DNA from 2 places in the Arthrobacter sp. TMN-50 genome. Region 2 is predicted to be linked to the other one. Evidence: predicted binding sites of a transcription regulator. Region 2 holds the regulator's gene; the other holds the start of a gene.
What was found. The regulator LexA, encoded in region 2, represses DNA repair genes until DNA is damaged. The targets are predictions, from matches to a motif close to TCGAACANNTGTTCGA.

Region 1: the regulator LexA is predicted to act here: its motif matches at 2,242-2,257, upstream of ACX80A_RS02290 (HNH endonuclease signature motif containing protein).

The regions. Positions count from the first base shown of each region.
Region 1 is NZ_JBTNDG010000001.1:472,951-477,370, reverse strand. Features, by position in the region: gene ACX80A_RS02305 (GNAT family N-acetyltransferase) at 1-668, opposite strand, end outside; gene ACX80A_RS02300 (6-phosphofructokinase) at 679-1,704, opposite strand; gene ACX80A_RS02295 (response regulator transcription factor) at 1,801-2,091, opposite strand; gene ACX80A_RS02290 (HNH endonuclease signature motif containing protein) at 2,322-4,070, shown strand; gene ACX80A_RS02285 (PspC domain-containing protein) at 4,106-4,348, opposite strand.
Region 2 is NZ_JBTNDG010000007.1:39,311-43,730, forward strand. Features, by position in the region: gene ACX80A_RS10055 (histidinol-phosphate transaminase) at 1-1,020, opposite strand, end outside; gene ACX80A_RS10060 (LysM peptidoglycan-binding domain-containing protein) at 1,182-1,541, opposite strand; gene lexA (transcriptional repressor LexA) at 1,994-2,650, shown strand; gene ACX80A_RS10070 (ATP-dependent DNA helicase) at 2,702-4,420, opposite strand, start outside.

The sequences.
Region 1 (4,420 bases), on a different contig from region 2:
CCGGCACGCAGTGCCGTCCTGATCGACGCGGTGTTGTCGGTGCGTGCGCGCCACTGGGGGATCAGGCCCGCGGCCATGGCGTCCTCGACGGCCACCTTCGCGATGAAGGTGGCGAGCCCCTGACCTCGCCGTTCGGGCGCGGTCAGCACGCCGAGATGGGCCAGGATGCCGCTCCAGATGTCGTAGCCCGCCCCGGCGAACGGGGTGGGGGGAGCGGTGGCATCGTCCACCAGAATGGTGCGATGCTCCAGCTCGCTGAGCCCTACCTCTGCGGCGTCATCGGGTGGGCACAGCCGTTCAAGGTCGACGGCGAAGGCCAGGTCATCGCTCACCGCCACGTCGTCGCGGGGCTCAAGGGTCGGCAGATCGTCGCAGAAGTACAGGTTCGCCTCGCCCAGACCCCGCCCGCCGTGGGGTCGGGTCAGCCGCAGGAGAGTCGAGTGGCGGGCGAGGACTTCGCCGTCGAGCTCCGCTGCGGCGTCGAGCGCCCACCCCGGGCCCACGAGGGCTTCCTCGCCGAACAACCGCACAAAGGTCAGCAGCTCGGCGTCGTCGTCCCTGCGGTAGATCCGCTCACCCGCCGCCTCCGTAAACGCGGTGTCGTTGAGTTGCAGTAGCCGGGACCAGCCAAGGTGGATGATTGAGACAGTGCCGGGATCGAGTTCCATTTAGGCAAGGTTAGCCGAAGAGGATGGCTGCTTCGTCGTACCGGTGCTGGGGGACCACCTTCAGGTTACCCAGGGCGGACTCGAAGCCTACCCGGGCAATTTCGGTGCCCTTCAGCGACACCATCGTGCCCCACAGCCCGTCCACCACTGAGTCGACGGCCGCCATTCCCAGGCGCGTCGCGAGCACGCGGTCGAACGCCGACGGGACCCCGCCGCGCTGGATATGACCCAGTACCGTAGCGCGGGTTTCGATCCCGGTTCGGGATTCGATTTCCGGTGCCAGCTGGTCGGCGATCCCACCGAGTCGCGGTCGCCCGAAGGTGTCGAGACCGCGTTCGGAGTGGGCCTGGTCCAGGTGATCGGGGACGAATCCCTCGGCGACCACGACCAGCGGCGCCCGGCCACGGTGATTGGCCTCGGTCACCCAGTCGGCGATCTGCTCCAGGCTGGTCTGCTGTTCAGGGATGAGAATGGCGTGCGCGCCGGACGCCATCCCGGCGTGCAGGGCGATCCAGCCCACGTGGCGTCCCATCACCTCGGCAACCATGCAACGGCTGTGTGACTCGCCGGTCGTTCGCAGCCGGTCGATGGCCTCGGTGGCGATCTGCACCGCCGTGTCGAAGCCGAAGGTGTAATCGGTGGCGTCGAGATCGTTGTCAACGGTCTTGGGGACTCCAACAATCTTCAGGCCAGCGTCGGTGAGTCGCTTGGCGGCGGCAAGCGTACCTTCCCCGCCAATGACGATCATCGCGTCGATGCCGAGCCGTTCAAGGGTGGCTTTGATCGCGTCGGGTCCGCCGTTACCCTCGAAGGGGTTGGTACGAGAGGTACCCAAAATGGTGCCACCCTGCTTGGAGATACCGCGAACCGCGCTGCGCGGGAGGTCGATGATGTCGCCCTCAACCACTCCACGCCAGCCGTCGCGGAACCCGACAAACTCAAGGTTATGGGTCTTGATGCCGTTGAGGACAGCTCCCCGGATCACTGCGTTGAGTCCTGGACAGTCGCCGCCGCTGGTGAGTATTCCGATTTTCATGTGGCGCTGGATCCTTGCAGATTGGGGAGGGTGAACGGGTCGGAGCGCCCCATTGAGCTCAGCTATGATTCTAAACACACTTTGGGCGGAGGGACCCTATCGCGCCCTGGGGAAGGCACCGTGCAGAATGCCGTGTTCCATCGCCACCACCACGGCCCGCGTCCGGTCATCGACGTCCAGCTTGGCAAAGATCCGCAGCAGATGTGTCTTCACTGTGGTTTCAGCAATGAATAGCTTGACCGCGATGTCGGGGTTGCTCAGACCCTGCGCCACGCGTTGGAGCGCCTCCCGTTCGCGCGGGGACAGTGCTGGCAGCTCGGGGGCGCGGAACCTGACGTTTCGGTGCGGCTGGTCGCAGCTGACTGTTTCATTGCACCAGCGTGTCACCGGGGCCAGCCCACGGGATAGGTCCGGTAGAACGATTGCCGGTGTCCTACTACAGCAGGACAGGACTCCGCGGACTCCTCAGACAGCTTGAGATGTTTCCGAGCGCGCGACCGCACCACCTCCGAGGTCTTTCTGGACCGGTTGTGTGGTCCGAAAAAATTGTTGAAATTGTTTTGGTGGGGTCTCTTTCCGGGCCTAATAATGTCGGTGGCGGGTGATGGAATGGGGGTATGAAAAGCAGTAGAGCTTCTTCTACCGGGACGGGATTCTTTCCCGATTCTGGCGCGGATCCCGCCCCCACGAGCGGGCCCGCGGACACTGCTACGGGGACTGCTACGGACGGTTCCGGCGGGTATGGTCCGGGGGATCCGTTGGGTGTTGACGCGGTGTGGACGGCCCCGGTAGGTGCCCCGGTAGACGATCCGTCGGAGAGCCCGGCTAATCCTGATCCTGTTCCTGATTCCGGGGTTGCTGGTTTTGGTGCGTGGGTGGGCTCTGGTGGTGGGTTGACGGGGTTGCCGGGGGTGGCGGGGTTGATGGGTCGGGTGGTTTTGACGGCGGTGGCTGGCCTGGATGTTGAGCAGACGCTGGGGGTTTTGAAGGGTCTTGGAGGGTTGCGGTCCTGGGTCGATGCGCAGGAAGCCAAAGCGGTCACCCACGTCAACGATCTCACCGCTACGGAGTACCCCGGGGTCGACGATCCGGGGCGGGTCAGGGCCCTGGCCGCGGCGGAGATCGGGGCGGCCACACGGGTGCCGGAGGTGACTACGGGAATCCTGATCGATCATAGTGAACTTTTGGTCCGGGACTTCCCGACCACCCTGACGGCGTTGGAGGATGGCAGGTTATCCAAGCGCCACGCGTGGGCGGTGGTCGGGGAAGCGATCAGCATCCCGGACACGGTCCCCGCCGTGAGGGCAGTGTTCGAGTCCACGCTCATCATGATGGCGGCGAAGACCACGGTGCGGAAGTTTTGCGGCCAGGCCCAACGGTTACGGGAGAAACTCCACCCGGAATCGATTACGATCCGGCACCGGAAGGCCGTCCTGGATCGTCGCGTGTATCTCGACCCGGCCCCGGACGGGATGGCCTGGTTTCAAGCGTTCCTTCCCGTTGAGCAGGCGGCAGGGATTTTCCACCGGGTCGATACCGCGGCCCGGAACCTGCAAGGCCCCGACGAACCCCGCACCCTCACCCAATTACGCGCCGACGTCCTGGTAGACGTCCTCACCAGCGCCGGAACCACCGGCCACCTGACAGACAGACACCTGACAGACAGACACCTGACAGACGGACCCGAACCCGCCGGGGACACCGGGTCGGAATCCGCCGGGGACACGGCTAGCGGGCCGGAGTCTGCCGGGTCGGAATCCGAACCTGGTAGCGATCCTGACACCGGCGTCGAGAACAATGGTGGCAACGGTTCTCGTGGTGACGGGGGCAGTAGCTCTTCGCGGGACGGTGACGGGTATTGGGGTGTTCAGGCGAGAGTGTTCGTCACCGTCCCGGTGCTCACCCTGTTGGGCGGGGATACGCCGGGGGAGTTGGAGGGGTATGGGCCGATCGATCCGGAGACCGCCCGGAAACTTGCCGGGCATGCGTCCTCGTTCACGAGGATCCTCACCCACCCCTACACCGGGGCCAGGCTCGGCGCTGATGCGGGCACGTATCGGGTGCCGAAGGACTTACAGGACGTGGTGAGGGTGCGGGATGGGACGTGCCGGCATCCGGGGTGTAACCGGTTGGCGGTGTTCTGCGAACTCGACCACACCACCCCCTGGGCCAGGGGCGGGAAAACCAGTTACGGTAACCTCGCCTGCCTATGTAAACGTCACCACATGTTCAAAACCGAAGGCTACTGGCACTACACCCAACCCGAACCCGGGACCATCATCGCGATCTCCCCTACCGGGGAAACCTACCTCACCAAACCAGACCCACCACCAACACCACCACCGGAAACCCCACCACCCTTCTAAACAGCGGGGGCGGGAGATGAGGCTACCGGTAAGGGCTAGTTGCTAGCAATCATTTTCTGCAAGGCGATGGTGCCGTCAGTCTTGGGCAGGAGCAGCCACAGCACAAAGTACATGGGGATACTGATGAACGGCAGGAGGAAGCTCAGGAGAATGCCGATCCTCACGTAGGCCACGGGCCAGTTGAACTGGGCGGCAATGCCAGAGGCGATACCGCCGAGCCAACCACCTGGAGCGCGCTTGACGGGGGATTTGCGAAGGATATCGAAGAATTTTTCCATGGTTCAGGCTAACCCTTTTTGGTAGTCGAGTGGTGAATTAGGATGCCGGGGGCCGGATTCCGGATGGCAAGA
Region 2 (4,420 bases):
GGGAATGCCGACGTCGCGAATCAGCACCCCTGCCTCGAGGAGGCCCTCCCAGATCCGGTGCGAATCCTCAAGCCCACCGAACAAGACAAAGTTCGCATCCGAGGGCACAGGGGTCAAACCCAGTGCCCGCAGGCTCTCAACGATCCGGTCGCGCTGGGTTTTGATGTTCTGCACGTTGGCGAGCAGCTGGGTCGAGTGTGTCAACGCCGCATTGGCTGCCGCCTGGGTGATGGCTGACAGGTGGTAGGGCAACCGGACAAGGCGTAGCGCGTCAGCGACCTCTGGTGCAGAGGCCAGGTAGCCAAGCCGCGCGCCAGCCATGGCAAAGGCCTTGCTCATGGTGCGGGACACCACAAGACGCTCGCGTCCCTTCAACAGCGTTAAAGCGCTGACGGTGTCTGAGTGGGCGAACTCAGCGTAGGCCTCATCAACAATGACGATGGCGTTGGCCTTACCGCTCGCCTCGTAAACCGCTTCCACCACATCCAGACCCAGGGCGGTCCCCGTCGGGTTGTTGGGCGAGCAGAGGAAGACCACGTTGGCGCCGGAGTCGTGCACCTGACGCGCGGCGTCTTCGGCGCCCAAGTTGAACGATTCGTTGCCTTCACCGGGGAGGTAGCGCGTGCCGGTGCTGCTGGCGAGCAGAGGGTACATGGAATAGGTCGGTGGGAAACCGATCGCCGACCGGCCAGGCCCTCCGAAGGCCTGGAGGAGGTGCTGCAGCACCTCGTTGGAGCCGTTGGCGGCCCACAGATTATCAACAGTCAACCCGTGGCCCAGGTAGCGCGCGAGGTTGGACCGCAGGTCACTGAACTCCCGGTCAGGGTAGCGGTTCAGTCCGCCGACTTCCCGGCTGACCGCATCAACAATCGCCTGCCTGACGTCGTCGGGGACGCCGTAGGTGTTCTCGTTGACGTTGAGCAGGATAGGCACATCCAACTGGGGTGCCCCATAGGGATGCTTCCCCCGCAGATCATCGCGTAGGGGCAACCGGCTCAACCGCTCAAACTGTTCGCTCACCTGTCAAGGTTATGCGCCGAGCCGTGCAAGAGCAGAATCAGGGGAAACCTTGAACGTCCCGCCCCGACGTATTGCCGGCAGCCGAGACTGGCTGGCCGGGCCGCCGTGGAGGGCGCGACTCGAAAGCGTCCCCCGGGGTGTGAATCCCCTGGTGGATGGTCTTACCGATTGGTCGGGACGTCCAACTGCTGTCCGGCTTGGAGAACTGACGTACCCAGGCTGTTGAGTTCGACAATTTCGGAGACCACGTCGCGCGGATCGCGGTCGGGAGCGAACTCAGTGGCAATCTGCCAGATGGTTTCGCCCGCGGCGACGCTGACGCTAGCAGTCTGGGTGACCTCTCCGCCTTCGGCTGCGGCCTTGGCGGGCGAGTTGAAGAACCCTGACAACATCAGAACGGCAGACGCCAGCAGGACAATTGGCAGCCCGACCAGCAGGAGCCTGCCCCTGCGGGTGAGTCGAAGCTTGGCCGCGCCGTTCTCGGCGACGGGGGAATTCTGGTGTGTGGTGATGACAGACATGGATAGACCTCTCTGTACTCTCGAATCAGTCCATTCGAATCCGGGTTTCACACCGAACCAACCGTGACGGTTGAGGATAGTGTTCGAGCGAAAACCAGGCTGGCCTGTTTCGTTCGAACCTATCTTCGAATTACTGCTTTCTTATTTTTAGCACTCATTGACGAACTTTGTCGAGACACGATCGAACAAATGTTTGAAAACGTGTCCCAACTCCCTTACCGTTAGGGCAAGGCTGAAGGTTCGGTTCCAGCAGAAACCAGCACATCATCTGCCTCTGACAAAATAAGCTCGGCCCCCGAAATTCCGGGATCAGCCGGGGTACATGGATTCTTATCGAAGGGATAGCGACCGTGAAAGAGTCCGACGGACCACTGGATGAACAGATTTCGGAGCTGGCCCCCACTCCGCTTCCGACGCGCGGTCGCCCCCGCGGCCGGCAGGTACCCAAGGGCATGACAGCCCGGCAGAAGAAGATCCTCGAGACCATCCAGCGGGCCATCGGTACGAACGGCTACCCGCCGTCGATGAGGGAAATTGGGGACACGGTAGGGCTCGCCAGCCTGTCGAGCGTCACGCATCAACTGTCACAGTTGGAACGGATGGGCTATCTCCGCCGCGACCCGAAACGCCCCCGCGCCATGGAGATTCTGCTTCCGCTGACACTTGACCACGATCACAAGAGCGCGCCCGAGGGATCAGATCCCAACGGCCCGTCGGAAATCGGCGGTGCGGTGGACGCAGCGATGGTGCCGCTGGTTGGCCGGATTGCAGCAGGCGGGCCGGTCCTGGCTGATCAGGTCATTGAGGATGTGATGCCGTTGCCGCGTCAGCTGGTCGGCCATGGTGACCTGTTCATGCTCCGCGTCTACGGCGACTCGATGATCGACGCGGCCATCTGCGACGGCGATTGGGTGGTAGTCCGCCGTCAGCAGGAGGCGCAGAACGGCGACATTGTGGCGGCTTTGTTGGATGACGAGGCCACAGTGAAGACCTTCCGGCAACGCGACGGCCACACTTGGCTCCTCCCGCAGAACACCCAGTACGAGCCGATCCTTGGCGATTTGGCCACGATCATGGGCAAGGTCGTCTCCGTGATGCGCGCTCTCTAGCAGCACACCCACCACCCCGCACTGCGGGGTTCGGGAGAGTGTCTCGACGCGTTAGGTGCCGGGTTCTTCGGCGAGGCGCTGGAGGACGCCCACTGCGGTCGCTTGATCGGTCGTCGACCAGAAGGGTGGCAGCGCGGCGCGCAGGAACGACCCGTAGCGGGCGTTGGCTAGCCGGGAATCGAGGATCGCCACTACTCCCCTGTCTTCGGTGGCCCGGATGAGCCGTCCGGCTCCCTGCGCCAACCGGACGGCAGCATGGGTCGCTGAAACGCTCATGAAACCGTTGCCGCCGGCCTTGGCTACCGCCCTGGTCCTGGCGGTCATCAGGGGATCGTCCGGTCGGGGGAAAGGTATCCGGTCGATGGTGACCAGCCGACAGGACCTGCCCGGGACGTCGACGCCCTGCCAAAGAGACATGGTGCCAAAGAGACACGTGTTGGGTTCATCGGAGAACTGTTTGACCAGCGCCGACATCGAGGATTCGCCCTGGCACAGGATCTCGAAATCGACCCTCGGACGGAGCACCTCGGCTGCTTCCTCGGCGGCCCGGCGGGAAGAGAAGAGTCCTAGCGCGCCGCCTCGGGACGCCTTGAGAAGGACCTCGAGTTCGTCGAGCTGTTCTGCCGAGGTACCTCGTTCGGGCTTCGGCAGGTCCTTGGCGACGTAGAGCACCCCCTGCTTCGGGTAATCGAACGGACTGCCGACGTCGACCCCCGTCCAGGAGGGAGCCGAAGCTCCGGCAAGGCCCAGCGACCCGGCAACCGGCCCGAACTCGGAGCCGATCGCCAACGTTGCCGACGTGAGCACGACGGTGTGATCGGCGAACAGTCCCTCACGCAGTTTCCCCGCCACCGACAGTGGAGCAATGTTGATCGTGGCCGGTGCGGCGTCGTCGGGCTGCGAGTACCCGGTGCCGGGCGAAAAGGTGCTGGGCCGTGATGCCCACAGCACTTCGCCCGCGGGGGTGGCCGTGAGGAGGCGCTCACACAGTTCGAAAACCGCCAGCACATGGGACTTTGCCAGCTGGCGTCCGCCGTCGGCTGGTGTGGGGCCGTCCCCCTTGGCGTCTGACAGGACGGCGCGGCAGGCCTCGCGGACCTGGGTGATCGCGGCTTCCTGCTCCTCGGTGAGCCCGGCGGCCATCAGGCCGGAGGGGATTCCCTCCACTGTGGACTCGAAGAACCGGTTCGCCGAATCCAGGGATTCGGCGCTGACGGACAGATGCCTGCGCGTTGCTGATCCTGCGGCAGAGATCATGCCGGTCGAGAGCTGCCCGGACACCGCGCCGGTGACGCGGTCGTGCAGTTCGTGGGCTTCGTCGATCACGACGACGTCATATTCGGGGAGCACCGCCAGCCCCTCGAAGGCACTGATGGCGAGCATCGCGTGGTTGGTGATGACGATGTCGGCGTCGCCGGCCTTGGACCGCGCCCGTTCGCTGAAGCACTCGGCGGCGACCGGGCACTTCTGTGCGCCGAGGCATTCCATGCTGGTCACCGACACCTGGCGCCATGCCTGCTCACTGACACCGCGGGTGAGCTCGTCACGATCGCCGGTATCGGTGGTCTCAGCCCATTCCCTGAGGCGGACCACCTCGCGGCCCAGCGGTGTGGCGGGGCCGGCGGCTGGGTGCGGGGCTGCTGTGTCCTCCCCCATGCTGAAGAGTGCCTCGGGTGCACCTTCCTCAGGGAAACCGCCGCCCGTCTTGTGTTTGCACACGTAGTTGCCGCGACCCTTCAGGAGCACCACATCGACTGGCCGGGGCAGTTT